One region of the Mesorhizobium sp. W016 genome, then DNA from elsewhere that is predicted to be linked to it. Evidence: predicted binding sites of a transcription regulator. Region 1 holds the regulator's gene; each other region holds the start of a gene.
What was found. The regulator PhoB, encoded in region 1, activates phosphate uptake and scavenging genes when phosphate is short. The targets are predictions, from matches to a motif close to TGTCATNNANCTGTCAT.
Positions count from the first base shown of each region.

Region 1 (9,924 bases):
ACGCGCGCCAAGGAGAAGGACCTCGAGCTCATCGTGCGCGTCGAGCCGGGCCTGGAAAGCCTGTTCGTCGGCGATGTCGGTCGCATGAGGCAGATCGTCACCAATCTGGTCGGCAACGCGGTGAAGTTTACCGACGAAGGCCACGTGCTGGTCGACGTGACCGGACAAAGGGGGCCGACGGGGACAAAGCTTACCGTTTCGGTCACCGACACCGGCATCGGCATTCCGCAGCAGAAACTGAAGCTCGTCTTCGAAAAATTCAGTCAGGCCGACACCTCGTCGACCAGACGCCACGAAGGCACAGGGCTCGGGCTCGCCATCACCTCGCGGCTGGTCGAGTTGATGGGCGGCGAGATCGGTGTCGAGAGCGCCGAAGGCAAGGGCTCGACCTTCTGGTTCACCGTGACATTGCCCAGGGCCGAGGAACAGACCGGACGGCGGATCATGCCGGTCGACGTGACCGGCTCACGGGTGCTGATCGTCGACGACAATGCCGTCAACCGATCGATCCTGAGCGAGCAGATGGCGTCATGGACCTTCGATTCCTGCGCCGCCGAAAGCGGACCCGAAGGGCTCAAGGTGCTGGTCGCCGCGGCAGCCTACGGCGTGCCGGTCGATTGCGTCGTGCTCGATTATCAGATGCCGGGGATGAGCGGCGCCGAGATGGCGCGCGTCGTGCGCAACACCGCAGGGCTGGCCGACACGCCGATCATCATGCTGACCTCGGTCGACCAGTCGCTCGCCAACACCAGCTATCGCGATCTCGGCATCGACGCCCAGCTGATCAAGCCGGCGCGTTCCTCGGTGCTTCTGGAAACGCTGGTCGCCACCATCCAGCGGCACCATCACAATATCACGGACGGCCGTGTGCTGCCGGCGGCAAGCAGCGGTTCCGGCGGCGGCAGGAACGAACCGTCGCCGGCAAAGCCGCCGCTCGCTGCATCGGAACGCGCCTTGCTGCAACCGCCGCCGGTTCGTGCCCGCGCCCGGGCCGCCGGGGATGAACGCCGGCTCGACATTCTCGTTGCCGAGGACAATGAGGTGAACCAGATGGTGTTCACCCAGATAATCGGCGAAACCGGCTACAGTTTCGAAATCGTCGGCAACGGCCGCAAGGCGCTCGACGCCTTCGGCCGGCTTAATCCGCGCATGATCCTGATGGACGTCTCGATGCCGGAGATGAACGGGCTCGAGGCCACCGCCGCAATTCGCCGGCTGGAAGAACATACGGGTATGCATATCCCGATCGTCGGCGTCACCGCGCATGCCTTGAAGGGCGACCGTGAGCGCTGCCTGGAAGCCGGCATGGACGACTATCTGCCCAAGCCGATCAGCCCCAGGGCGCTGCTCGAAAAGGTCGAGCGCTGGGTCGGCATATCAGGCGAAGCCCAACGAGACGCTGGATAGCAACCTGCGGCGCCGCCGGGATTCGGCCGCGCCGCAACAGCCAAGGATATGGTGCGATCGCACCATATCAAAGCTGGCGCCCAGTCAGGACAATGGTCGCAACGAAACCGCTCATTCAGTTACGGGCGGGAGCAAGCGACCGCCGACAAGAAACAGCGTCGAATCTACCCCAACGGACCTGTTTTTGGCGATGGCTCGGCCAAGATTCGCTCTGGTCACGGGCAACGCGCTCCCGTCCGGTTTTTCTTTCTCGGCATCGCGGCCTGCGGTGTGCCGGGACTTGATGCCAGCACGAATTGCGCAAGCGTCTGATTCCAGCGGCAACTTCCATTCCCACAAACCGGCTTAAAGGGTGCGGCCCACAAGACGTCTGTGCGACGTTACCGGGCTGACACGAAACTGTCATGCGACTGTAATAATCGAAGGCTATTGGCCTCAGCGGGCGCCGGTTTGAAGAGGGCGCCAAGAGACCATCTTCCGAACAGGAGCAGGCCACATGAAGAAATTCCTCGTTACGGCATTGGCCGTGGCGGTAGCGTTCGCCGCATCGTCCGGTGTCGCCGCTGCGCGTGACCAGATCCAGGTCGCCGGTTCGTCGACCGTGCTGCCTTACGCCAAGATCGTCGCCGAGCAGTTCGGCGAAACCTTCACCAACTTCAAGACCCCGGTGGTCGAGTCCGGCGGCAGCGGCGCCGGCATCAAGGAGTTCTGCAAGGGCGTCGGCGAAGACACGATCGATATCGCCAACTCCTCGCGCCCGATCAAGAAGGACGAGCTGAAGTCCTGCGCCGACGCCGGCGTCAAGGACGTCCAGGAAGTCCGCATCGGCTATGACGGCATCGTCTTTGCCACCGACATCAAGGGTCCGGACTGGGCGCTGGTTCCCGCCGACATCTACAAGGCGCTCGCCGCCAAGCTGGTGGTCGACGGCAAGCTGGTCGACAACCCGAACACCAAGTGGAACCAGGTCAATCCGAAGCTGCCCGACTGGGATATCGCCGCCTATATCCCGGGTGAGAAGCACGGCACCCGTGAAGTGTTCGAGACCAAGCTGCTCGACGCCGGCTGCGACAAGGCCGCTTTGAAGGCTGCCGGCATCGCCGACGACAAGGAAATCGGCAAGACCTGCATCGCCATCCGCAAGGACGGCAAGGCTGTCGACATCGATGGCGACTACACCGAGACGCTGGCCCGCATCGACTCCAACAAGACCGGCGTTGGCGTGTTCGGCCTCGCCTTCTACGAGAACAATGCCGACAAGCTGAAGGTCGCTACCGTGGAAGGCATCGTGCCTTCGACGCAGACCATCGCCGATGGCACGTACCCCGTGTCGCGGCCGTTGTTCTTCTACGTCAAGAAGGCGCATCTGGGCGTCGTTCCCGGCCTCAAGGAATATGTCGAGTTCTTCCTTGATGACCAGATGATCGGCCCGGAAAGCCCGCTCGCCCAGTACGGCCTGGTTTCCGCTCCCGACGCCGAACGTCAGGGCCAGCGCGACGCCTTCGCCGCCGGAAAGACGATGTAATCAACCGACCGGATCAGGGCGCGGACCAAATCCGCGCCCTGATTTCGCCGCTTGCCGCAACGGTGGCGGCGATCTGAATTTTCCCTGGGGTGGGTGATGTCGTCCTTGCTCGTACTCGCCATAGTCATCGCCATAGGCGTGGTCGCTTTTGTGATCGGCCGCCAGCGCGCAGCGGCGCAGGATACCGGCAAGGTCAAGCCGCATTCGCGCGCGCATTATCATGGCTGGTGGGCCTTTCTGCTCGCGGTCCTGCCTGCCGTCCTGCTGCTCGCCGTCTGGGATATCGGCTCTTCCTTCTATCTCGACCGGCACATCCATGCCGCTTTGCCCGAGCGCACCGCCGACACAAAGGTGGCCAGCGAAGCGCTCGACGCCAGCCTGGTGAAGAGCCTGGCCAAGGGCCTGCGCCGGCTCGATGGCGATACCGCACTTCCCGCTACTTTCGCCGAATTGCAGCCGCTGCTCGCCGCCAAGGGCGTGGCACTGGCCAGCGACACACAGGACTATATGATCCCGATCGCGGTCGAGGCGAACCAGGTCCAGGACCGGCTCGGCCTGTTCGGCGCCGTGCTGACCTTCGCGCTGTCGGTCGCCGGCGCCTTCTATGCGCTGAGGCAGATCGCGCCGCGCGCCAGGGCGCGCAACAATGTCGAGAAGCTGATGCTGTGGGGGCTGCTTGCGGCCTCGACCATCGCCATCCTGACCACGGTCGGCATCGTGCTGTCGATGCTGTTCCAGACGATCACCTTCTTCGAGAGCGTATCGCCGATGAGCTTCTTCTTCGGCACGGTGTGGGATCCGCGTTTCGCCGCCGCCGGTTCCGGCGGCAGCCAGGGTCAGTTCGGCCTGATCCCGCTACTCGCCGGCACGCTCTACATCGCCGCCGTCGCGCTTCTGGTCGCAGTGCCGGTCGGGCTGATGTCGGCGGTCTACATGTCCGAATATGCCTCGCGCGGTGTGCGCTCGGTGGTCAAGCCGGCGTTGGAACTGCTGGCCGGCATTCCGACCATCGTCTACGGCATCTTCGCCGTTGTCACCCTCGGACCGTTCTTGCGCGACCTGTCGGCGGCACTCACCGGCGGCTCGCCCTTCATCCAGGGCCAGAGCATCTTCACCGCCGGTCTGGTGATGGGCGTCATGCTGATCCCGGTCGTGTCCTCTTTGTCCGACGACATCATCACCGCGGTGCCGCGCGCAATGCGTGACGGCTCGCTCGGCCTCGGCGCCACCCGCTCCGAGACGATCAAGCGGGTGATCCTGCCGGCGGCACTGCCCGGCATCGTCGGCGCCATCCTGTTGACGGCGTCGCGCGCCATCGGCGAGACGATGATCGTCGTGCTGGCGGCGGGCGTCGCCGCCAATCTGACGGCCAATCCGTTCGAGGCGATGACGACCATCACCGTCAAGATCGTCAACCAGCTGACCGGCGACCTCGAGTTCAACTCGCCGCAGACGCTGGTCGCCTTCGCGCTCGGCCTGACGCTGTTCGCGCTGACGCTGGTGATGAACATCGTCGCCCTCTACATCGTGCGCAAGTACCGGGAGCAGTACGAATGACCGACATCCCCCTGGACACGATGGCGGGCGCCGTCGCGCGACCGCGCCGCGACATCGGGCTGAAGGCGCGCTATGCCGCCGAACGCCGGTTCCGCATCTATGGCGTGATTGCGATCTCGGTGGGCCTGGCGTTCCTGGCCATCATGCTGATCACCATCGTCTCGAAAGGCTACACCGCCTTCTGGCAGACGACGGTGACGCTGCCGGTCACCTTCGACGAGAAGGTGATCGATCCCTCCGGCAAGCGCGCGACCGACCCTACCGTGCTGATCAAGGCGAACTATCCCAAGCTCGCCGAAAACGCGCTGGTGGCCAAGCTCGGCATCGATCCGGCCAACAAGCCGATGATGCTGAAGCTCAAGGGCTTCCTGTCGGAAGGCGCCCGCGTCCAGCTGCGCGACATCGTCTCCGCCGATCCGTCGGTGATCGGCAGGACGCGTGACGTCGACATCCTGGCTGCCGCGAACCTCGACTCGGCCTTCAAGGGCCAGATCGACCTCGGCGTCGATGAAGCGCGCCGCAAGGTGTCCAACCAGCAGATCGACTGGATGAACAAGCTTAAAGCCGACGGCGTGATGGCCGAGCATTTCAACACCGGCCTGTTCACCTATGGCGCCTCCAGCCGGCCCGAAACGTCGGGCATGGGCGTGGCGATCATCGGCTCGTTCTACATGATGGTGATCGTGCTGTTGCTGGCGCTGCCGATCGGCGTCGCCGCCTCCATCTATCTGGAGGAGTTCGCCAAGAAGAACCGCTTTACGGACCTGATCGAAGTCAACATCAACAATCTCGCGGCGGTGCCGTCGATCGTCTTCGGTCTGCTTGGCCTTGCCGTGTTCATCAACTTCCTCGGCATGCCGCGCTCGGCTTCCTTCGTCGGCGGCCTGGTGCTGACCTTGATGACATTGCCGACCATAATCATCGCCACGCGCGCCGCCCTCGCCGCGGTGCCGCCGTCGATCCGCTCGGCGGCCCTAGGTCTCGGCGCCTCCAAGATGCAGATGGTGTTCCATCACATCCTGCCGCTTGCCGCCCCAGGCATCCTTACCGGCACCATCATCGGCCTGGCGCGTGCGCTCGGCGAGACAGCACCGCTGCTCTTGATCGGCATGGTCGCTTTCGTCGCCGATTATCCGACGACGCCTTTCGATCCGGCGACCGCGCTGCCGGTTCAGATCTATATGTGGGCAAACGAGGCTGAGCGCGCTTTTGTCGAGCGCATGTCCGGCGCCATCATCATCCTGCTCGTCTTCCTCATGGCCATGAACATCACCGCGATCGTGCTCCGGCGCCGCTTCGAGCGGCGCTGGTAGAAAAAAGGCAATTTGGTATGAACATCATGACCGAACAGTCCCTTGAGAATGCAGTGGGCGACAAAATGAACGCCAAGTCGAACGAAGTCATCAAGATGCGCGGCGACAAGGTCGGCGTCTTCTACGGCGAGAAGCAGGCGTTGTTCGACGTCAATCTCGACGTGCGTCAGAACCAGGTGACGGCGCTGATCGGCCCGTCCGGCTGCGGCAAGTCGACCTTCCTGCGCTGCCTCAACCGCATGAACGACACCATCGATTCGGCGCGGGTGACCGGCAAGATCACGCTCGATGAAGACGACATCTACGACAAGAACATCGATGTCGTCGAACTGCGCGCCCGCGTCGGCATGGTGTTCCAGAAACCCAACCCGTTCCCGAAGTCGATCTACGAGAACGTCGCCTACGGCCCGCGCATCCATGGGCTGGCCAAGCGCAAGTCCGACATGGACCAGATCGTCGAGCAGAGCCTGAAGAAGGCGGCGATCTGGAACGAGGTCAAGGACCGCCTGCAGGAGCCCGGCACCGGCCTGTCCGGCGGCCAGCAGCAGCGCCTGTGCATCGCGCGCGCCATCGCCGTGTCGCCGGAGGTGATCCTGATGGACGAGCCCTGCTCGGCGCTCGATCCGATCGCCACCGCCCGTGTCGAGGAGCTGATCGACGAACTGCGCCAGAACTACACGATCGTCATCGTCACCCACTCGATGCAGCAGGCGGCGCGCGTGTCGCAGCGCACGGCGATGTTCCATCTCGGCTATCTCGTCGAGGAGGGCGCCACCGACAAGATGTTCACCAACCCCGACGACAAGCGCACCCAGGACTACATTACCGGCCGCTTCGGCTGAGCCGTCCGGCGGGTGAATTTTCAGGCACGAGGACCAAGATCATGGGTGAACATACCGTCGCCTCCTTCGATGAAGAGCTCGGGCAGATCAGCAAGCTGATCCGCGACATGGGCGATCTGGCAGGCTCGATGGTCAGCGGCTCGACCAGGGCGCTGCTCAATTCGGACAATGCGCTGGCACAGCGTGTCGTGTCCGACGACGCCATCATGGATGCGCGCCAGCGCGAACTGGACGACCGCGCCATCACGCTGATCGCCAAGCGCCAGCCGATGGCCAACGATCTGCGCGCCGTGGTCGGCTCGATCCGCATGGCGGGCGACCTCGAGCGCATCGGCGACCTCGCCAAGAACATCGCCAAACGCGTCGGCACCGTGGGCTTGAGCGTCACGCCGCGCGACCTCTCGCACTCCATCGACGCCATGGCGCAACTGGTGCTGATCCAGGTGCAAGGCGTCGTCGAGGAATATGCCGCCACCGATGCGGCAGCGCTTGCAAAACTCAGGAATGACGACGAGCGCATCGACGTCAAATACACGTCCGTGTTTCGTGAGCTCTTGACCTACATGATGGAAGACCCTCGCAACATCACCGCCTGCACGCATCTCTTGTTCTGCGCCAAGAATCTTGAGCGCATCGGCGATCATGTCACCAACATCGCCGAAAATGCGTATTATGTGCTGACCGGCCAGCAATTGCCCGCCAATCGTCCGAAGCAGGACGAGACGGCCATGGCCACGCCGGCCTGATGAGGGTGAACTGCCTATGATCGCGCCACGCATCATGGTCGTGGAGGACGAGGAGCCACTAGGCGTGCTCCTCCGCTACAACCTCGAATCCGAAGGCTATCAGGTCGAGGTGGTGACACGCGGCGACGAGGCCGAGATCCGCCTGCAGGAAAACGTGCCCGATCTCCTGGTGCTCGACTGGATGGTGCCGGCTGTTTCCGGCATCGAGCTCTGCCGGCGGCTTAGAGTGCGGCCCGAAACCGAGCGGCTGCCGATCATCATGCTGACCGCGCGCGGTGAGGAAAGCGATCGCGTGCGCGGCCTGTCCACCGGTGCCGACGACTATCTGGTCAAGCCATTCTCGACGCCGGAGTTCATGGCGCGCGTGAAAGCGCTGCTGCGCCGCGCCAAGCCGGAAGTGCTGTCGAGCGTGCTCAAGGTCGGCGACATCGTGCTCGATCGAGAATCGCACCGGGTCTACCGCAAGAAGAGCGAGATCAGGCTCGGACCGACCGAGTTCCGGCTGCTCGAATTCATGATGCGCCATCCCGGCCGCGTGTTCTCGCGCAGCCAACTGCTCGACAATGTCTGGGGCGAGACGATCTATATAGACGAGCGAACCGTCGACGTGCATGTCGGGCGCTTACGCAAAGCGGTCAACAACGGCCGCATGCCGGATGTCATCCGTACCATTCGCGGCGCCGGCTACGCTATCAGGGAAGACTAGGATGCTGCGCGTCGCGCCGTTGCCGGCCATTCAGGCGACATGCTTGCCGGATTTCGCCTGAATGCCCGGCGCGAAAATCTCCTGGTCGACGAAGCCGAGCGCGCGCATGGCACAGCCTTCGCGGATCAGCGGCAGCTCGTTGGGCTCGGTGTCGAAGGAGATCGATTTCGAGTGCTGGCCGCCGGCGGTCTGGGCGATCGCTTCGCGCAATGCCGGTTCGATCAAGTCGAAGGCGGCGGCGCTGACGCCTACCATGGCGACGGGTGCCGGATCGATCAGCGCAAACAGGCTGCCGAGGCCGAAGCCGAGCGCCTCGCCGGCCTTGCGATAGGCTTCGCGCTCCGGGCCGTCGGTTTCGCGGGCGCGCGCGGCGAGTGCGCGCATATCAGCGTCGCCGATATCGACCGGCTCGGCATCCTCGCCCATCATTTTGGCGCTCCGCCAGATGGCGTAGTTTCCGGCATAGGCTTCCACGCAGCCGCGCCGCCCGCAGCGGCAGAGCGCGCCGCCCGGACGGTGGATCATGTGGCCGAACTCGCCGCCCGAGGAATGGGTGCCGGTGAACAGTTCGCCTTTCAGCACCAGGCCCATGCCGATGCCGTGCGATAAGAGGATGGCGATAAAATTGTCGCGGTAGCGCTCGGGCTGGCGCCATTGCAGCGCCACCGCCATCATGTTGCAATCGTTCTCCATGGTGGCAGGAATGCCGAATTCCGCTTCCAACATGTCGGCGAAGGCAATGTCGGTCAGTGGCGTGATCGGCGACCACAGCATGGCGCGCGCCTGCGAATCGGTGATGCCCTGGATGCCCATGGCAATGCGGGCGATGCTCTGGACATCGAGGTCGGGATCCTCAAGCCGCCGCCGGACGATTGCTACGCATTCGCCAATCAGCTCGTCGCGCGGCTTGGTCAGCGTGTCCAGCCGGCGCTGTTCCTCGGCGACGACGTGGCCGGCATAGTCGATGACGGTGACGGACAGGAAATTGAGCGACAGCACGACGGTCATCACCGCCGCCGCTTCCGGGTTGAGACCAAGGCCCACCTGCGGCCGGCCGCGTTTCAGTGCGCCGGTCTCGCCAGGTTTGCCTTCAATCAGGATGCCTTCTTGAATCAGATCAGACGAGATTGCCGATATGGTCGAGTGGCTGAGGCCGGTGGTCGCCGCAATCTCGGTCCGCGACGGCTGGCCGGCCCGGCGCACGGCTGAAATCACCATCGCACGGTTGCGACGGCGCAGATCGTCGTGGCGGATTCCAACCGACATTTGTTTCCTCCCGGCCTCCTCGCGCCTCATGATAGTGACGGCGTTCGACGGCACCAGCCAAATATTGGCAGACGCCGGCAGCCCTGTCATTGTTTATTGCGGACCTCGAAAAAATTCGGCACGGCCATCAGAATCCATCAGAATCGATGTTGACAGCGCGTTATCATTGAACCAGTATTTTTTCGAGGCTCGAAAAAATAGCGCCTCTGTGTGCCGGCCCTCGGGCCAGTTTTGTCGCGCCGCACGCGGCGCAGGGAGGATTATGATGAACAGATTTGCAGCCGCCATGCTGGCGGGTGTCGCCATGTCGCTGGCGCTGATGTCGGTCGCGCAGGCGAAGGACAAGGTCATCGGCGTGTCGTGGTCGAACTTCCAGGAAGAGCGCTGGAAGACCGACGAGGCGGCGATGAAAACGGCGATAGAGGCTGCCGGCGACAAGTACATTTCCGCCGACGCGCAGTCCAATCCCGGCAAGCAGCTGACCGACGTCGAAAGCCTGATCTCGCAGGGCGCCAACTCGCTGATCATCCTGGCGCAGGACGCCTCGGCCATCGGCCCGGCG
Region 1 is NZ_JBTTIF010000002.1:191,747-201,670, reverse strand. Features, by position in the region: gene ACYG9V_RS01300 (PAS domain-containing hybrid sensor histidine kinase/response regulator) at 1-1,407, shown strand, start outside; gene ACYG9V_RS01295 (substrate-binding domain-containing protein) at 1,904-2,932, shown strand; gene pstC (phosphate ABC transporter permease subunit PstC) at 3,029-4,489, shown strand; gene pstA (phosphate ABC transporter permease PstA) at 4,486-5,802, shown strand; gene pstB (phosphate ABC transporter ATP-binding protein PstB) at 5,820-6,644, shown strand; gene phoU (phosphate signaling complex protein PhoU) at 6,686-7,390, shown strand; gene phoB (phosphate regulon transcriptional regulator PhoB) at 7,407-8,096, shown strand; gene ACYG9V_RS01265 (ROK family protein) at 8,127-9,362, opposite strand; gene xylF (D-xylose ABC transporter substrate-binding protein) at 9,628-9,924, shown strand, end outside.

Region 2 (9,924 bases), 3.0 Mb from region 1:
TCAATCGTTGGCTGGTGGGCGCCGCGGCGACCTATGTCGCGGCAGCGGCGGTCTGGGTGCACAGCCCGCTCTGGGGCGAGATAACGTGGTTTAACCTGCCCGTGGTGATCGGCGGCTTCGACAAGACGTTCCTGTCGCTGCCGCGGCTCCTGCACATATTGGCGGTGAGCTATCTGATCGTCGCCCTGCCGGCTTTCTCGAACCTGTTCCGTCTCAGCCCGGACCATCCGCTTGCCCTGCTCGGCAAGCGCTCCTTGCCGGTGTTCCTCGCCGGCACGCTGATCGCCATGGCGGCGCAGGTGATGAAGCTGATCAATCCGGGCGGCTTTGCCTATGACGTCTTGCTGATTTCGGCCGGCATCGCCATGCAATTCGCGCTCGCCTTCTATCTTGAGTGGCTGTCCGGCATCGGCTTGGGCAAAAAGCCGGTTCGCAAAGAAGCGCCAGCCGTTCACCAGACCTTCGGCATGCCCGCGATGCCAAGGCTAAGCCGATGATCCCACATCAGCCGCCTGGCTAGCAGGCGAGGGGCCGGACGACCCCCGCACCACGAGATCGACCGGCAGCAATTGCCGGTGCTGCGAGCCGTCATTTTCGAGGATCGCCTTGACGGCCAGGCGTCCCATCTCGGCGATCGGCTGGGCGACGGTGGTTAGTGGCGGCTCGGAGTCGGCGCCTTCCGGCACGCCGTCGAAGCCGACGATGGACACATCGCCCGGCACGGCAATGTTACGCTCGCGCAGCCAGTCGAGCGCATGCAGCGCAATCTTGTCCGACATGGCCAGGATTGCCGTCGGCGTCTGCGGCAGCGCGAAAATATGATCGAGGCCGGCCCGCACGCTCGCCTCGTCATTGAGGGTTTCGTAGATTGGCACTTGCGAGACGTCGATGCCGAAGCGGGAGAGCTCGCCGAAATAGCCACGCAGACGGTCGCGTGTGCCCGAGTAGAGGGATGTCGTCTCGACTTGCTCCTGCGTGACGGGACCAAAGCCAGCGTCGGCAGATTCCAGGGCGAGTACGGCAAAGCTGCGATGGCCGAACTCGGCCAGATGGCGCGCCGCCAGACCCGCGCCGGCGACGTTGTCGACGCCGATCGCAGCGACCGCCTCATTTTCCGAATCGAGATCAAGCGCCACGAAAGGCAGTTTGCGTTCGCGCGCCAGTTCGACCAGCCGCGACCCACCCTCGATGCAGAACACGATGAAGCCGTCGACCAGGGCGCTCTGGATGTTCCAGGCGAGCTGCTCGCTGTTGGCGGCCGAGACCAGCGAAATTCCGGCGCCGGTGGCGTCGCAGGCCTGCGAAATGCTGGCCATCATGACGCGGGCAAAGGGATCGTCGAAGAAATAGGACAATGGTTCCGCCGTTGCCACGCCGATGGCGTTGACCTTGCCGGCGCGCAGCAGCCGGCCCTTGGGATCCGGGCCGGCATAGCCCATCGCTTCCGCCGCCGCCTTGACCCGCTCGCGGACCTCTTCGCGCACGATTTCCGGGCGAGCGAACACGTTGGACGCGGTACCGTGCGAGACCCCGGCCGCCTTGGCGATGTCGGCAAGCCGCACTGGTCTCGTCTTGCCGGAGGTCAATGCCGTCATTTTCGTCTCCTGAACCGGAGCCTGTTTAGCACTTTCGTTGGATCGGTTCAAATTTTCCCTTGATCGGACGGCGGAGAGGGTCTATATTTGAATCGATCCAAGGGATTCATCAAGTACAACTTGGATCGATTCAAGAGGACGGTGCCATGCATCCCGTGAATTATCTGTTCGAAGACATCTACGGCAATGATTGGGGCATAGTCTCCGACGCCGCCACCCGCAGGCGCCGCGACAAGGTCGGGCCGTGGAGGCGTGACCTGCAATACCTTGTGAAACGCAAGCGCAGCTGATCGGCCAGACATTTTCGTGCCAGCTGATTGGATCGATTCAAGTTCTTGAAGAGGAACGACCATGCATCCCGTGAAACATCTGTTCGAAGACATTTATCGCAATTACTGGGGTATCTCGCCTGCCACGGAGCAGCCGCAACGGCGGCGGCCGACCAAGCCTGCCAAGCGCAACCGCGACCTGCTGCCGGAAAGCCGGCAGGATTAAATCTGCGATATTTGATGGGGCAGGGTTCTTGCCCCGTCAGGTCCGTTGTCGCACGAGCGCCGAGGCCGCGATCACCAGCCAGCCCGCGATGAGCAAGGTGCCGCCGATCGGCGCCGACATCGGGAACAGCCGCGATCCCACGAAATCCCGTGCCAGCAGATCGCCGCAGAACAGAACAAGCCCGACGAGCAGCACCAGGCTGCCGATCCGCAAGATCCGGCTTGCGCCGGCGAGGCCGACGGCCAAAAACACCGGCGCATGCATGATCAGGAAGGATGCCGCAGTGCCGACGAAGGCGCCGCCGAGATGCGCTGATGCCGCCGACAGCGCCACGCCCGCCGCGCCGGCGAGGCCGCCGGCGAAAACGAGGATGCGCGCGCTGTTTGCTGGTGCTGACTCGGCTATGCTCATGTCTCGGGCTCCGTGATTGACGATAGGCGGCGCAACCTGTCTGTCAGGATTTTTCCGATATCGCCAGCATGTCGCGCGTGCGGCGCGCCTGTGCCAGCCAATTATACACGGCACCGCCCGCCATCAGCACCGACGTGCCGAGAAACACCGCGCGCATGCCGAAATGGCCGCCGACGAAGCCGCCCAGCAGCGGCCCCGCGACCTGGCCGACATATTGCGCCGAGATTGCCAGGCCGAGCACATTGCCGCCGACGCCGTCGGGAACATTGTGGCGGATGACGCTGGTGATGCAGGGCAACAGCCCGCCCAGCACCAGACCCATAAGGAACCGCAGCCCGACCAACTGCCAGCTCTCGGTGACGAAGGCCTGCGGTATCAACAGCAGCGCCGAGACGGCCAGCGATGCGACGATGACGTTCCAGTGGCCGATGCGGTCGGCGAGTTTGCCCAGCCGTGACGCCGACAGGATGGCGCCCAGCGCCGCCGCCGACATGACGACACCTGAGACCAGGGTCACCCGGCTTGCGTCCGCGACCAGTTGCTGGACGTAAACGGTGATGATCGGCTCGATCGACATGTTGGCGAAGGTGAACAGCATGCCGGTCGCCAGCATGGCCACGACAGGGCGTTTGTCGGGGATCTGCGCCCAACTTCCCTTTGGTTTCTCCTCGCGTTTTGCCTGCATTGGCGGGCGAGGCATCTCCTTTATCAGGAACGTCGTCGCCAGCGCCGCCAGGAAAATGACGCCGCCCGCGATGAGGAAGGTGGCGCGAATACCGATCAATGGCGGCAGCGCGCCGCCAAGCAACGGGCCGACCAGGGAGCCTGCGGTGATGCCGGCCGACAGCACGCCGAGCGCCCAGCCGGAGCGCTTCTTCGGCGTCTGCATGGCGACAAGGATCGTCGAGCCTGAGGAATAACCGCCGGCAAAGCCGATCAGCAGGCGCAAAAGCACCAATTGCCAGACGGTCTGCACCATGCCGGTCAGCGACATGCAGATCGCCATGCCGAAACTGGCGCGCACCAGCATCACCTTGCGGCCGTAGCGGTCGCCGAGCCGCCCCCACAGCGGTGCGACAAGGGCCGCGGCAAGGAAGGTGGCGCCGAAGGCGATGCCGGACCATTGCACGATCGCCGCGTGGCCCACGGCGCCCAGCTGTTCGACATAGAGCGGCAGGAACGGCAGCAACAGCGTCATCGCCACAAGCGTGCTGAACGATCCGGCAAAGCACACGAGCAGGTTGCGCCGCCAATGAATGTTGTAGGTGGAAGGCGCTTCGGCGGCCTGCGCTGCACTGTCCTGCGGCATGTCCTGTCCTGTCCGCTTGCTGCGGATACCATTTTGGGATACCAACTTGGTACCTCATGGACGCAAAGCCCGGCTGCTGTCAATCAGGCGCTCTCAATGTGAGCGGCAAGACCAACGGGCAAGGCCGATCGCCAGCAATGGAAGCAACTATGTCGCAGATGCAGATCGTCGAAAAAGCGCTTCGCGAGATGATCCTTGGCCTCGAGATCGGTCCTGGCGAGCGGCTGACGGAGCGCTGGATCGAGAGCCGCTTCGGCGCCTCGCGCACGCCGGTCAGGGCAGCCCTGCTGCGGCTGGAGACGGAAGGGCTGATCTGCCGCGACGGGCGCGGCTGGACCGTGTCGCCCATCAACCTTGCCGAACTGGAACAGATCGCGGTGTACCGCGAAGCGGTCGAGGTCGCGGCGGTCAGGCTGACTTCGGCGCTGGCCGACAGGAGCGCAGCCGATGTCATCGAGGCGATGCTGGACTCCTGCGACACTGCCACGCCGCGCGAGGAATGGCACCGCGTCGGCATGGAGTTCCATATCGAACTGGCGCGGCTCTCCGGCAACGAGTTCCTGTTTCGGGCCGTGCGCGATGCCATGACGCGGCTGTCGCGGGCGCGCTGGCTGGAGGTGCGCGACGAGGCAGCGCTCGGCCGCGCCTGGAGCGAGCATCACGCCATTCTGGCAGCGGTGCGGGCCGGCGATGCCGATGCGGCGGCGGCGCGACTTTCCGCCCATATCGCCGGCAGCCGCGCCCGCCTGGTGACGTCGCTGCACAATGACCGGCGCGGCCTGCGCGCCAGGGGTTTTGCCGTCGTCGCCGCTTGATACCGGTCACGAAAACGAAAGAACGCCGTCGCGATCCGCTTTCGGCCTCGCTTCGCGGACGCCGATGGCGTAAGAGGCGGCCATGGAAAACAACCGATTTGAAACACCCGTGACCGTTAAGTCGGGCACGGAGGGAAGCACTCAGCTCTTACGTACGGTGCGCGAGGCTTCCGATTACCTGCTCAACAGCTGGCCCGGCAAGCGCAGCCCCAAGCACCGCGAAGCGCTGCAGGCCTGCCATGACGCGCTGGCCGGCGACAAGCCGGCGATGATTGCAAGACGCGCCTTCATCGCCGCCGCGCGCGAGGTCAACGTCTTCGTCAGCGACAAGGCCCCGGCCTGATCACATCGGCCTGATCAGACCGGCATTTTGCCAGGATCCGGCCCGTTTCGCGGGCCGGTGATCCTGTCTTGCCTATTTTTCTGTCTCGGTGTCGGTTTTGGAACTTGCCTCGTTCTCAGGCTCGGCGCGCTCCTTGGCCGCGACCTTGGCGGCGAGCTTCTCCGCCTTCTTGGCGGCCTTCTGCCGGTCGCGCTCTTTGCGTTCCTGACCGTAATTCGGTGGTCGAGCCATATCGTTTCCTTTCGCTGTGCCTGATCCTGCCTAGAAGCATTGGCCGGCAAACACAACAGCGCCGCGAGGGCAGATGCCAGCGGTTCTGGACTTGCGTGATGGCGAACACAATGGTTTAGAAAAGGCTGCGGGACAGTTGCTGGAGCCGCCGCCGACCGATTTCGAATCAAAACGACCGATGGCCACGCTTCAAAGAAACGCACAGAAGCTGATCTACTATGCGCGCAACGCCATGCGCGACATCGCGCCGCCGGTTCTTTTCCGGCGCCGGCTCGGCCGGCTGCTCGATCAGGCCAGGCTTTCCGACGCATCGGTCCGCCAGCGGCTCAATTACTACAACACGCTGCGGGAGCCTTTTAGCCCCAGCCCCGAGGCCGTGCCGGTCAGCCGGCTGCCGTCGGACCGCAGCATGTACTATTACGATCTGAAGGAGTTCACCCGTTATTTCGACCCAGATCTGCGCATCGACCTGGAATTCGGCGACGTCATCGAAGTGCCGAAGATGCCGTCGATCGTCAAGGACCGGCCGATAGCGGGCGACAACGGCAACGGCGTCCTGTTCAAGCTGAACAAGTTCCGTCATTTCTACATGCCGGCCGACGATGTCGCCTTCGCCGACAAGCATCCGCTCGTCGTTTGGCGCGGCGAACTCAACAATCCGATCCGCACCTTGTTGCTGGATGCAGCCCGCAATCTGCCGTTCTGCGATGTCGGCACGCCGAGGGCGACAGCACCTGCGGAATACCGCAAGCCCTATCTCAGCATCGATCAGCAGCGCCGCTACCGCTATATCATCTCGCTCGAAGGCAATGATGTCGCGACCAATCTGAAATGGATCATGAGCTCGAACTCGCTCTGCCTGATGCCGCCGCCGACCTATGAGACCTGGTTCGCGGAAGGGCAGCTCGAGCCCGATGTCCATTATGTGCCGCTGGCGCCCGACTTCAGCGATCTGGCCGAGCGCGTGCACCATCTCGAGAAACATCCGGCCGAGGCCCAGCGCATCGTTGCGGCGGCCAACGCCTATTGCCGCAAATTCGCCGACGAGCGGGCCGAGCAGGCGATCTGCCTGCTCGTGCTCTACAAATATTTCGTGCTCAGCGGCCAGATCGAGCCCGATCCGCAGGTCTGGCGGTTTATCGCGGGCTAGCGGCTTCCGGCGCCCTTAAGTCAGATGACGCTGCGGTCCATAACCAGATCGGCCGGGCCGAAGCGGTCCTTCGCCGTAAACTGCTGGTGCCAGTAGGGATAGAGCACCGGAGGCCGGCTGACGGCATCGAGATGCTGGCGTTCATCAAAGGACAGCGTCAGGCTCGCCGCGGCGAGATTGTCTTTCAACTGGGCTTCGTTGCGCGCCCCGATCACCAGCGAGCTGACGGCCGGCCGGCCGAGCAGCCAGGCCAGCGCCACCTGGGCCGCCGAAACGCCGCGTGCCGCACCGATATCGACCAGCACGTCGACAATCCGCCACAGCCGATCCTCGTCGCGGATCGGGGGTTCCGACCAGCCGCCGATCTGGCGCGCCGTCGGACTGTCGCGGCGGTATTTTCCCGACAGCAGGCCGCCGGCGAGCGGGCTCCATACCAAAACGCCAAGGCCCTGGTCGACCGAGATCGGCAAGAGCTCATACTCGGCCTCGCGTGCTTCCAGCGTGTAGTGGATCTGCTGGGTGACGAAGCGCGGCTGGTGCTGGCTGTCGCTGATGCCGAGCGCCTTCATGACCTGCCAGCCGGAATAGTTGGAGCAGCCGACATAGCGGATCTTGCCCTGGGCAACCAGCGTGTCGAGCGCGGCGATGGTTTCCTCGAGCGGCGTCGCGCCGTCCCATTCGTGCAGGAAATAGATGTCGATGACATCGGTCCTGAGGCGCTTCAGGCTCTTCTCGCATTCGCGGATCAGATGATGGCGCGACAGGCCTTCGTCATTGGGGCCCTTGCCGATCCGCATGCGCGCTTTGGAGGCGATCAGCACGTCGTTCTTGCGCTTGCCGCCGAGCGCCTCGCCGATGATCTCTTCCGACAGACCGTTGGAATAGACATTGGCGGTGTCGATGAGATTGATGCCGGCATCGATGCAAGTGTCGATGATGCGCGAGGCCTCCGCGAGATCGGAATTGCCGACGGCAGCGAACGGCCCGCTGCCGCCGAAGGTCATGGTTCCCAAGGTCAGCGCCGAAACTTTCAAGCCGGAACGGCCAAGCGTGCGGTATTCCATGTCTGATCCTCGTAGTTTTGGTGGGGAGGCGGTTTTAGCAGGAAAGGGCGGGGAAGCCCGAACGGGTCCGCTATTTGTAGGACAATTTGAGCGGCTTGTCGCCATGCCAGGGCGCTGGATCGGCAATGCCTCGCTGCTTTGCAGTGAAGACCGGCTGGCCGGCGGCTTGCAATAAAACCGTCATTGCCGGCCTATATCAAGTCGGCTCAGGGTTTCATGTCAGCCGGCAAGCGGAGCAGTGGAAATGAATGAGCTAAAGCAGAATTCTGCGGCCAGGGATTGGCTGGAAGCCGAACTCGCCGACACGCTCGACGAGGACTATGAGCTGGAAATCTCGGAGCCGGCGCTGTCGTTGGAGATCGCCAAGATCTACAAGAACGCGCATCCGCCGTCGATCGATCGCATGCAGTATTTCCGCGACCTGATCGGCTTGCAGTCGGAACTGATCAAGCTGCAGTCCTGGGTTGCCTACCACAAGAAGAAGCTAGTGGTGGTTTTCGAGGGCCGTGATTCCGCCGGCAAGGGCGGCGTCATCAAGCGCATCACCCAGCGCCTCAACCCGCGCATCTGCCGCGTCGTGGCGCTGCCGGCGCCGACCGAGCGCGAAAAGTCACAATGGTATTTCCAGCGCTACGTGCCGCATCTGCCGGCCGGCGGCGAGATCGTGCTGTTCGACCGCTCCTGGTACAACCGCTCCGGCGTCGAGCGGGTGATGGGCTTTGCCGAACCCGATCAGGTCGAAGAGTTCTTCCGCGACGTGCCGGAGTTCGAGCGCATGCTGGTCCGCTCCGGCGTCACGCTGGTCAAATACTGGTTCTCGATCACCGACGAGGAACAGCAGATGCGCTTCATGATGCGCATCCACGATCCGATGAAGCAGTGGAAGCTGTCGCCGATGGACCTGCAGTCGCGCGTGCGCTGGGAGCAGTACACCAAGGCCAAGGAAGAGACGTTTGCCCGCACCAACATCCCAGAGGCACCGTGGTACATCGTCGAAGGCAACGACAAGAAGCGGGCGCGGCTGAACTGCATCGACCATCTCCTCAAACAGCTGCCCTATGAGGACGTGCCGCACGAAGAAATCACGCTGCCCGAGCGGGTGTTCAACCCGGAGTACGAGCGCCAGGTCCTGCCGCGCGAGCTTTACGTGCCGGAGAAGTATTGAGCGTCTTCGCAATTGAAGACACGAGAGGACGGCATTCTTTCGCGCCCCCCTCTGTCCTGCCGGACATCTCCCCCACAAGGGGGGAGATTGGCAGCTTCGCCGATGGCGCCCTTCTTGCTACGTTGATGAGTGGCGAAAGCCGGCGCGACATCCGATCTCCCCCGGCGTGGGGGAGATGTCCGGAAGGACAGAGGGGGCGCGACGGATCGCAATTTTCCCAAATGAGGCTTACACCCGCTTGATCGTCACATGCGTGGCGAGCGCTGTCGCCACCTGCTCGGTGCACTGGTAACCCAGCTTCAGCATATCCAGCCCGGCAAACAGGCTCTCGCCCCTCCCGAGCAACACTGGCGACACAGCCAGATGCAACTCGTCGATGAGCTTCTCTTGCAGATATTGCCGGATGGTGGAAACGCCGCCGCCGACGCGGACATCCTTGCCGCCGGCCGCGGCCTTTGCTTGTTCGAGCGCGGCGTGGATGCCGCCGGCAACGAAGTGGAAAACGGTGCCGCCTTCCATCACAATGGGGTCGCGCTTGTAGTGGGTCAGCACGAAGGTCGGCACGTGATAGGGCGGGTTGTCGCCCCACCAGCCTTTCCAGCTCTCGTCTGGCCATTCGCCGCGGATTGGGCCGAACATGTTGCGGCCGAGGATCCAGGCCCCGACATTGTCGAAGCTGCGGACAGTGAACCGGTCGTCCACATCGGTGGTGCCGCCATCCTTGCCGACCATCTCATGGAAGGTGCGGGTGCCGGTCATCCATTTGTGCAGATATTCGCCACCAACGCCGAGCGGATTTTGCAGGTCCTGGTCAGGACCGGCGCCGAAACCGTCGAGCGACAAGGTGAAGGCATTGACGCGAAGTTTGGACATGGAGACTCCCTTTCGGTGACCAGTTGTGATTTGCAATCAGTATTCAAACTGATTGCATTTTGAAACTAGTATTTTTAGAGGCAAGCCGATCTGTGGAATGCGCAGGGACCTCAAGCCGCCACGCGCTTCGGCATCACCGCAAACGGGCTGAGCCCAAGCCAGATCTGCATCTTGCCGGCGACGTCGAGATCGCCGGTCAGGCTGATCTTGTCGCGTTCCTTGTGAACTGTCGTCAGCCCCATCCAGATCGAGGTCATGGTGCACAGATCGGTCGAGACGTAGAGATCGACGTCGAAGCCCGGATCGTACCAGCAAAGATCGACCTCGCCCTGCTTTTCGACGATCAGCCACCACGATCGTTTTGACGCCGGCAGGTCATGGTACAGGAATTGTATCACAGTGAGCCCGTCCGGCAGCGGACTGGGGTTCAGATTGCGCCGCATGTCCCACATCAGCAGCGACGGATCGAGGTT
Region 2 is NZ_JBTTIF010000002.1:3,154,692-3,164,615, forward strand. Features, by position in the region: gene ACYG9V_RS15695 (OpgC family protein) at 1-497, shown strand, start outside; gene ACYG9V_RS15700 (LacI family DNA-binding transcriptional regulator) at 486-1,595, opposite strand; gene ACYG9V_RS15705 (hypothetical protein) at 1,742-1,885, shown strand; gene ACYG9V_RS15710 (hypothetical protein) at 1,947-2,090, shown strand; gene ACYG9V_RS15715 (DUF423 domain-containing protein) at 2,127-2,501, opposite strand; gene ACYG9V_RS15720 (multidrug efflux MFS transporter) at 2,545-3,810, opposite strand; gene ACYG9V_RS15725 (GntR family transcriptional regulator) at 3,960-4,625, shown strand; gene ACYG9V_RS15730 (DUF982 domain-containing protein) at 4,708-4,968, shown strand; gene ACYG9V_RS15735 (hypothetical protein) at 5,041-5,199, opposite strand; gene ACYG9V_RS15740 (glycosyl transferase family 90) at 5,378-6,349, shown strand; gene ACYG9V_RS15745 (aldo/keto reductase) at 6,370-7,413, opposite strand; gene ppk2 (polyphosphate kinase 2) at 7,658-8,578, shown strand; gene ACYG9V_RS15755 (dihydrofolate reductase family protein) at 8,807-9,451, opposite strand; gene ACYG9V_RS15760 (winged helix-turn-helix transcriptional regulator) at 9,562-9,924, opposite strand, start outside.
Region 2: ppk2 (polyphosphate kinase 2) is a predicted target of PhoB. The motif match lies at 7,581-7,597, and genes of this name have one in related genera.

Region 3 (9,924 bases), 1.5 Mb from region 1:
TGCGCGACCAGCATCTGCTGGCGGTGCCGGCAGGCGACAACGTCATTCGTCTGCTGCCGCCGCTGACCGTCACCGACGCCGAGATCGGCGAAGCGCTCGATCGCATCCGCGCCGGCGCCAAGGGCCTGACCGACGCCATCGCCGCGGCCGCCTCGAAGTAATCCCGAGAGCCATTCCCGATGAGCCTTCGCCATTTCACCGATCTTTCCGCCGTTTCCGAAGGCGATCTGCGCCTGATGCTGGACGATGCGGTGGTGCGCAAGGCGCGCCTCAAGGCCGGCGAACGGACCAAACCGCTCGAAGGCAAGGTGCTGGCCATGATCTTCGACAAGCCGTCGACGCGCACGCGCGTGTCCTTCGACGTCGGCATGCGACAGCTCGGCGGCGAGACCATCATGCTGACCGGGACCGAAATGCAGCTCGGCCGCTCCGAGACCATTGCCGACACCGCCAAGGTGCTGTCGCGCTATGTCGACGCCATCATGATCCGCACCACGTCGCATGAGCGGCTGCTCGAGCTGACCGAGAATGCCACGATTCCGGTCATCAACGGGCTGACCGACGACACCCATCCCTGTCAGCTGATGGCCGACATCATGACCTTCGAGGAGCATCGCGGTCCGGTTGCCGGCAAGACCATCGCCTGGACCGGCGACGGCAACAACGTGCTGCATTCGCTGCTCGAGGCCTCGGCGCGGTTCCGCTTCAACCTGAACGTCGCAGTGCCGGAAGGCAGCGAGCCGGCGCAGAAGCACATCGACTGGTCGAAGACCAATGGCGGCAAGCTGCACTTCACCCGCTCGCCCGAAGAGGCCGTCGACCAGGCCGACTGCATCGTCACCGACTGCTGGGTGTCGATGGGCCAGGAACACCGCGCCCGCGGCCATAATGTCTTCTCGCCCTATCAGGTCAATGCGGCGCTGATGGCCAGGGCCAAGCCCGACGCCCTGTTCATGCACTGCCTGCCGGCGCATCGTGGCGAGGAAGTGACCGACGAGGTCATCGACGGTCCGCATTCGGTGGTCTTCGACGAAGCCGAGAACCGGCTCCACGCCCAGAAGGCGGTTTTGGCCTGGTGTCTGGGCGCTTGATCTCCAGGCGCTTGATCTCCAAGCGCTTGATCCGGGGCGGCGCGATGCCTATTTGCGCCCCATCACGCAAATCAAGCGCGTTTGGACGCATGCACCCCTCCGGGCCGCATGGCCGCGCCCTGGAGCTTTGTCATGTTGGAAACGCATCAAGTGACTGAACATCACCCCAAACTCGGCGAGTTCGGCTATGCCGGCGACGATCATGTCGTACCCTTCGAGGTCGGCCCGCTCGACGTGCGCGGCCGCACCGTGCAACTCGGGCCGATGCTCGACGCCATCCTCAACCGTCACGACTATCCCGAGCCGGTCGCCCGCCTGCTCGCGGAAGCCTGTGTGCTGACGGTGCTGCTCGGCACCTCGCTCAAATTCGAAGGCAAGTTCATCTTGCAGACCCGCACCGACGGCCCGGTCGACATGCTGGTCGCGGATTTCTCCACGCCTTCGGCATTGCGCGCCTATGCGCGTTTCGACGCCGACCGGCTGGAGGCCCTGGTGGCCGCAGGCCAGACCTCGCAGCAGACGCTGCTGGGCAGCGGCGTTTTGGCGCTGACCATCGACCAGGGCGCGCACACGCAGCGCTATCAGGGCATCGTCCAGCTCGACGGCGAGACGCTGGAGGACGCCGCGCGCACCTATTTCCGCCAGTCGGAGCAGATCCCGACCGACCTCAGGCTGTCGGTGGCCAAGCTTCTGACGCCAGGTCCCGGCGGCGCTCGTGAGCAGTGGCGCGCCGGCGGCATCCTGGCGCAGTTCCTGCCGCAGTCACCCGAGCGCATGCGCGTGCCCGACATTTCGGGCGGCGACGGCGATCCGCGTGACGTGACGCAGGAGCCGGCCGACAATTCGTGGCGCGAGCTGGTGGCGCTGCTCGGCACCATCGAGCCGACCGAGCTGATCGACCCGACCATCGGCGCCGAGCGGCTGCTCTACAGGCTGTTCCACGAACATGGCGTGCGCGTCTTCGGCGGCGTGCCGGTCGCCGACCAATGTTCCTGCTCAAGGGACAAGATACGCGGCATCCTCGAGGGGTTTTCCGCGCAGGAGATCAAGGACAGCACCGAAGATGGCGGCATCCACGTCGCCTGCGAGTTCTGCTCGAAGCAGTACGACTTCGACCCGGCGGAGTTTGCAACTCAGTAGCATCTCTTCCTTCTCCCCGTTCACGGGGAGAAGGTGCCCGAAGGGCGGATGAGGGGCAGCGCGAACTTTGGTGAATGGCCGCGCATAGCCTACGTCATGTGCGTGGAAGATAACCTCATGAGTCCGGCGGCGCCCCTCGTTGCACTGCCGGGCATTCCTCCCCGTATAGAGATGGGGAGAAAACCCCTAATTCACCGTCCGCCGCGTCCCCGGCAGATCCAGCGAAAACGCGGGAATAGCGACGTCGAACGTCTCGCCCTTTTTGTTGCGCATGGTGTAGTGGCCGACCATGAAGCCGGAGGGCGTCGAGAGCGGGCAGCCTGACGTGTATTGATAGCTGTCGCCGGGATTGAGCTCAGGCTGGTCGCCGACCACGCCGGCGCCGCGCACTTCCTCGATCCGGCCGCTGCCGTCGGTGATGTGCCAGTAACGCGACATAAGCTGCACGAAATCGTCCGACTGGTTGTCGATCGTCACCTGGTAGCCCCAGACATAACGGTTCTCCGCCGGGTCCGAGCGGTCCTCCAGGTAGAACGGTCTGACCTGCACTTCGATGTTGCGCGTGACGGCGCGATACATGGGCTGCTCCGGTTGCGCGGCAAGGAACATTTGTCGCGCTATGCGGTTTGATACGCGCACAACGGCATGTCCTGCCAGCCTCAAAGCGGAGGTGCCGACAAACAATGTCATTTAAGTGACACATGACAATGTTGGTGTGCGCAAACCTTGCCGGCGACTCAAGGCCCATCTGTCGACTGACAAAGCAGCCGCGAGCGGCCTTTCCGGAGTGACCAGATCTCGATGGAACCAGCTCTCACAGCCGCCTTCGCCTCCTCCGCTTTGCTTCTTTCCAATCTCGCCAGCATCCTGCTTGCTTCGTCGAAACTGCAAGCGCGCCGTCTCATCCCCCCGCCGTCCAACGAGCAGCCACCGGTCTCGATCGTCGTGCCGTCGCGCGGCGTGGAGCCGTTCACACAAGAGACGCTGCAGCGAGCCTTCTCGCTCGACTGGCCGCGCTACGAACTGATCTTCTGCGTCGCTCACGCCGACGATCCCGTCGTCAAACTGATAAACAGGGCGATCGTCCTGTTTCCCAACGTGCCGGCCCGGCTGCTGATCGGCGACGACCGCGTCAGCAGCAACCCGAAGCTCAACAACTGCGTCAAGGGCTGGGAAGCGGCGCGCAATCATTGGGTTATTCTGGCGGATTCCAACGTGCTGATGCCTAGGGATTACGTCCAGCACCTGATGGCGGCCTGGCGGACCAATACCGGGCTTATCTGCTCGACGCCGATCGGCTCGCGGCCGGAAGGCTTCTGGGCCGAGGTCGAATGCGCGTTCCTCAACACGCTGCAGGCGCGCTGGCAATATGCCGGCGAGGCGCTTGGCCTCGGCTTTGCCCAGGGCAAGAGCATGCTGTGGAACAAGCCGATGCTCGATACCAATGGCGGTATCCGCGCGCTGGCCGCCGAGATCGCCGAGGATGCTGCTGCAACCAAGCTGGTCAACGGACTGGGCCTGCGCGTCAATCTCGTTGCCTCGCCTTTCGAGCAACCACTGGGGCAGCGCCGACTTGCCGACATCTGGTCGCGTCAGGCGCGCTGGGCGCGGTTGCGCCGCGTCACTTTCCCGCTGTTTTTCGCACCCGAGATCCTGACCGGCGTCGCCGTGCCGTTGGCGTTGGCGCTGGTGGCGGCAGCAAGTGCCGGCATCAGCCTGCCGGCCACGGTGTTGGCCGTGCTGGCGGCGGCCTACATTCCCGAATGCGCGCTGGCCGCGGCCAAGGGCTGGCATCTGTCGCTGCGCATGGTCCCGGCGATGATGGTCCGCGACATGATGCTTCCCGCCATCTGGGCGCGCGGCTGGCTGAGCGGCGCCGTCGATTGGCGCGGCAACACCATGATCATCGGCACCAAGACGGCCGAGCTGGAAGAGGCTTCGTCGGGAGCGTGACGCCTCGCGGCCTACCCGGCTGCCTTCAGCGCCTGCGCAACGTCCTCCAGCAGATCGTCCGTATCCTCAAGACCGACCGACAGCCTGAGCGTTCCCGGCCCGATGCCAAGCTCGGCGCGAGCTTCGTCGCTGAGGTTCTTGTGCGTGGTGGTCGCCGGATGGGTGATCAGGCTCTTGGCGTCGCCGAGATTGTTGGAGATCAGCACGATGTCGAGCGCGTTCTGCAAGGCGAAGGCCGCCTGCTTGCCGCCCTTCACGTCGAGGCAGATCAGCGTCGATCCGCCCGTCATCTGCTTCTTGACGATGTCGGCCTGCGGGTGGTCGGCGCGGCCGGGATAGATGACGCGGGCGATTTCCGGCCGTCCTGCCAGGAAATCCGCGATCTTGGCCGCGCTTTCCGTCTGCTGGCGCACCCGAACCGGCAGCGTCTCCAGGCCCTTGAGCAGCGTCCAGGCGTTGAACGGCGACAGGCTCGGGCCGGTGTGGCGGAAATAGTCGTGCAAATTCTCGTCGATCCATTTCTTGTCCGACAGGATGATGCCGCCGAGACAGCGTCCCTGGCCGTCAATGTGCTTGGTCGCGGAGTAGACGACGATATGGGCGCCGAGCTGCAAGGGCTTCTGCTGCAAGGGCGTGGCAAAGACATTGTCGACGATCAGCCTGGCGCCGATCGAGGTGGCGAGCGCCGCCACCGCTGCGATGTCGACCACTTCCAGCGTCGGATTGGTCGGGCTTTCCAGGAAGAACAGTTTCGTGTTCGGCCGCACCGCCTTTTCCCAGTTGGCGATGTCGGTGCCGTCGACCAGCGTTGCCTCGATGCCATATTTCGGCGCCAGCGTCTCCACCACCCAGCGGCAGGAGCCGAACAGCGCGCGCGCCGCAACGATATGGTCGCCGGCCTTGGCGCTGCACAGGAGCGCTGCCGTCACCGCAGCCATGCCGGACGCCGTGGCGCGCGCATCTTCGGCACCCTCCAGCGCGCACATGCGCTTTTCGAACATGTCGACGGTAGGGTTGGCATAGCGCGAATAGATGAAGCCCGGCTCCTCGCCCTTGAAACGGGCCTCGGCAGCCTGCGCCGTCTCGTAGACATAGCCTTGGGTGAGGTACATCGCTTCGGACGTCTCGCCGAACTGGGAACGCAGCGTTCCCCCGTGCACGAGTGCGGTCTGAGGTTTCCAGTTACGCTTCTTGGTGCTCATCGCTTTTGTTCCAGACACAAAAAAACCGGCCGCGAAAGTCGCAACCGGTCCATATGGCCTTGCGGCCCGACGGTCCTTTAGCGACTTGTTTAACGTGGCTGCAAGCCGACCGGCCAAATCACCACGGGATAACGACCCTTTAGACCTCACCTGCGCTTGCGTCAATTGCCGGCTTCATTAAGAGGTTTGTACCAGGCAGGTTCCGCAATAATATCCAGCGGTTTTGCGGCAAGAACCTGCCACAAAGAGACCGACCTTGGAGCGGAGCCAGCCTTTTGCGGCAGACAGGCATTCTTCCCGATCAGGACATTTCCGCGCTGTTTCAGTCCGGCGCGCTGAAGTCGCCGCGCGCGCTCGATGTCGACCAGGTGCAGCCGGCGAGCCTCGATCTCAGGCTCGGCGACAAGGCTTTTCGCGTGCGCGCCTCCTTCCTGCCGGGTCCCGATCATCTGGTGGCCGACAAGCTTCACCGGCTGAAATTGCATGAGTTCAGTCTCGCCGAGGGCGCGGTGCTGGAAACCGGCTGCGTCTACATCGTGCCGCTGCTCGAACGCCTGGCGCTGCCCGCAAACGTGTCGGCCTCGGCCAACCCGAAGAGCTCGACCGGCCGGCTCGACATCTTCACCCGGGTGATGACCGATCGCGGCCATGAGTTCGACAAGATCGCCCCCGGCTATCACGGGCCGCTTTATCTCGAAGTCAGTCCGCGCACCTTCCCGATCGTCGTACGCGCCGGATCGAGGCTGTCGCAGATCCGCTTTCGCACCGGCAACGCGCTGTTGTCGGAGGCAGAACTGAACGAATTGCACCGCGCCGAGATGCTGGTGGCGACCGAGCCGCCCAACATTTCCGGCGGCGGCATTGCGCTGTCGATCGATCTTGACGGCGACCAGAACGGCCTGGTCGGCTATCGCGGCAAGCATCACACCGGCTTGGTCGATGTCGACAAGCGCGCCGCCCAGGATGCCGTCGATTTCTGGGAGCCGCTCTATAAGAGCGGCGCCGGCGAACTGGTGCTCGACCCGGACGAGTTCTACATCCTGGTCAGCCGCGAAGCCGTGCACGTGCCGCCGCTCTACGCCGCCGAGATGACGCCCTTCGATCCGCTGGTTGGCGAATTCCGTGTTCACTATGCCGGCTTCTTCGATCCGGGCTTCGGCCATTCGGCCTCAGGCGGCACCGGCAGCCGGGCGGTGCTCGAAGTGCGCAGCCACGAAGTGCCGTTCATCCTCGACCACGGCCAGATCGTCGGCCGGCTGGTCTACGAACACATGCTGAAGCGGCCGCAGGCGCTTTACGGCACCGATCTCGGCTCGAATTACCAGGCGCAAGGCCTCAAGCTCTCCAAGCATTTCCGCCCCGCCGGCTGAACCTTCGATCACCGTCAGGCAAAATACTTGCCTGCGCTGCCTCACCATGCTTGGCTGCCTTTCGGTGGCCGGCAAGAGAACGGCGCGCAAGGGGAACCAAAATGCAGATTTCAAGATGGATCATATCGGCAGCGGGCGCTGCCATGCTGGTGATATCGGCCGGCTCGCTGGCTGAGGCGCAGGAGAAATTGAAGATCGGCACCGAGGGCGCTTATCCGCCCTTCAACACCATCACCGCGGACGGCAAGATCGAGGGCTTCGACATCGACATTGCCAATGCGCTGTGTGCGCAGATGAAGGTCGAGTGCGAGATCGTCACCCAGGACTGGGACGGCATCATCCCGGCGCTGCAGGCGAAAAAGTTCGACGCCATCATCGCCTCGATGAGCATCACCGAGGAGCGCAAGAAACAGGTCGCCTTCACCAACAAATACTACACGACGCCGCTGGCGCTGGTGGCGCCCAAGGACAGCGACCTCACTTCCACCGAACCGGCAGCCCTTGCCGGCAAGACGGTGGGCGCGCAGGCCTCGACCACCCAGGCCGACTATGCGCAGGACGCCTATGGCAAGGCCGGCGCCGAGGCGAAACTCTACCCCACCCAGGAAGAGGCGATCACCGACTTGCAGAACGGCCGTCTCGACGCCGTCATCTCCGACAAGTTCGTGCTGATGGACTGGCTGAAGAAGGCGAGCGAAGGCTGCTGCAAGCTTGTCGGCGACGTCAAGGGCACCGAGACGCAAGCCGGCATCGCTGTCCGCCTGGAAGACACGGCGCTACGCGACAAGCTGAATGCGGCGATAGACGCCATCGTCGCCGACGGCACTTACAAGAAGATCCAGGCCAAGTATTTCGATTTCGATATTTATTGACTTCCGGCCCGCCGGAGTCAGCCGCGAAAGAGATACTCTTTCGCGGCGCCAAGGCAGGCATGAAAATGGCCGATAAACAGCAGTTCGCGTGCGGCCAAACGTTTCCTGCCCCAAAAGCCTTCGGTCAGTTTGACCTCGTCGAGCGAAGCGTTTGAGCCGCGCTTCAACGGGAACAACTGCTTGTCGAGGCAACCGAGGACATGGGCCTTGGCGGAGTTGATGCCGCAGACCTTGCCATTGTTGTTCAGCCTGTCGGTGCGAAGCGCTGATGTCATGTGATCCGTGTTGCGCATCAGAAAGCTCACCTGGGCTTTCGAATAGCCGGTTGCCAGAAGACGGCTCGTCATCGCCAAACGGGCTTCACGATAGGACTTCGGGCTGCACTGGCCGGCGCTAAAGGCCACCGACGGTTGGGTCAGGAACAGGGCCACGCCCGTGAACACAATGACAAGCCGCATTCCGTTCATTCCGGCTCCCAAATGTGATGCTGCCTCAAAGCGCCTTCACCGCCACCTTCACCGGCTGCTCGATCTCCAGCGGGTTGCGCAGCGGCAGGCCGAAATCCCCGGCCTCGATCTCGAACACGTCGCCGGCCTGAGTCTTGATGCCGTCGGCAAAGGACAGCGTCGCCGTGCCGAACATGTGCACATGCACGTCGCCCGGCTGGCGGAAGGCCGAATATTTGAAGTGATGATGTTCGAGATTGGCGATTGTGTGCGACATGTTCGCTTCGCCCGACAGGAACGGCTTTTCCCACAGCAAATTGCTGTCGCGATAGATTCGCGATGAGCCCCTGACGTCGGCCGGCAGGTCGCCGATCAGGATTTCCGGCCCGAACGAGGCGTTGCGCAGTTTGGAATGTGCCAGGAACAGATAGTTCACCCGCTCGGTAACATGATCGGAAAACTCGTTCGACAGCGTGAAGCCGACGCGGAACGGCGCGCCGTCGTCGCCGATGACATAGATGCCGGCGATTTCCGGCTCCTCGCCGGCGTCCTGCGCAAAGGCCGGCGACATCAGTGCGGCGCCCGGCGCCACCGCCATGGTGCCGTTGCCCTTGTAGAACCATTCCGGCTGCACGCCGGTCTGGCCCTTGGCCGGCTTGCCGCCTTCGAGCCCCATGCGGAACATCTTCATGGAATCGGTAAGCTGCTCCTCGCCGCCATCGCTGAGCTTCTTGTGCATGGAATCGCGCGTCGCCGCCGAGCCGAGATGGGTCAGGCCGGTGCCGGTCAGATGCAGATGCGCAGGATCGGGATGGTTGATCGGCGACACCAGCCGGCCCTTCTTGTAGACGGCGTCGAGGTCTATCGCTTCACCGAACCCCTTGCGCTCGATCAGCGCGGCGAGGCCCGTTCCGGTGCGCGCGGCTTCCATGGCCAGCGAATAGACGCTGCGGGCGCCGTTGATGATCCTGGTCTTGCCGCCGCCATTGCGGGCGACGACGCGGATGGTCTCGGCGTCGTCGAGGATCTGGGAGATCAGCATGATGAAATCCTCTCTCATGTGCCTTGGCCGGGTTGCCCCTTGGCAAACCTTGACCTGCGCGGCTCGGACCTCGCCGCGCCACGGGTTGAACTCTTCGTCCGGATTGCGCTCGCGAGCTCCATCCCTCGGGGGACTTCTTATGCCGACAACTTGCCGGCTGCGCCGCGACCGTATGCCTCCTGCTTGCCTCGCCTGAAGCTTGTCAGGCCTTGTTCTTGTTGTAGACGTCGAAGATCACGGCGCCGAGCAGCACCAGGCCTTTGACCACCTGCTGCCAGTCGACATTGACGCCCATGATCGACATGCCGTTGTTCATCACGCCCATGATGAAGCCGCCGACGACCGCCCCGATGACCTGGCCGACGCCGCCCATCGCCGAGGCGCCGCCGATGAACACGGCGGCGATGACGTCGAGCTCCGAGCCGAGACCCGCCGCCGGGACCGCCTGGCCCAGACGAGCCGCGATGATCAGGCCGCCAAGCGCCGACAGCACGCCCATATTGATGAACACCATCAGCGTCAGCCGCTCGGTGTTGATGCCCGACAGCTGCGCCGCCTTGGGATTGCCGCCCATGGCGTAGATGCGCCTCCCGATGGTCATGCGCTTGGTGACGAAGACGAACAGCGTGATCAGCACGCCCATGACCAGCAGCACCACGGGCAGGCCGCGGTAGCTGGCAAACTCATAGACCAGGAACAGCGCCAGCGCGCTGGCGACCAGCGTCTTGACGACGAACAGGGTGAAGGGCTCGGCCTCATAACCATGGCGTTCTCGTTTGCGCCGGGTGCGGACCCCGAAATAGGCATA
Region 3 is NZ_JBTTIF010000002.1:1,684,191-1,694,114, forward strand. Features, by position in the region: gene ACYG9V_RS08565 (aspartate aminotransferase family protein) at 1-161, shown strand, start outside; gene argF (ornithine carbamoyltransferase) at 180-1,091, shown strand; gene ACYG9V_RS08575 (Hsp33 family molecular chaperone) at 1,200-2,231, shown strand; gene apaG (Co2+/Mg2+ efflux protein ApaG) at 2,418-2,810, opposite strand; gene ACYG9V_RS08585 (ceramide glucosyltransferase) at 3,033-4,184, shown strand; gene ACYG9V_RS08590 (O-succinylhomoserine sulfhydrylase) at 4,196-5,386, opposite strand; SAM riboswitch at 5,444-5,521, opposite strand; gene ACYG9V_RS08595 (2'-deoxycytidine 5'-triphosphate deaminase) at 5,662-6,756, shown strand; gene ACYG9V_RS08600 (ABC transporter substrate-binding protein) at 6,858-7,628, shown strand; gene ACYG9V_RS08605 (hypothetical protein) at 7,646-8,095, opposite strand; gene araD1 (AraD1 family protein) at 8,121-9,116, opposite strand; gene mmsB (multiple monosaccharide ABC transporter permease) at 9,319-9,924, opposite strand, start outside.
Region 3: ACYG9V_RS08585 (ceramide glucosyltransferase) is a predicted target of PhoB. The motif match lies at 2,916-2,932, and genes of this name have one in related genera.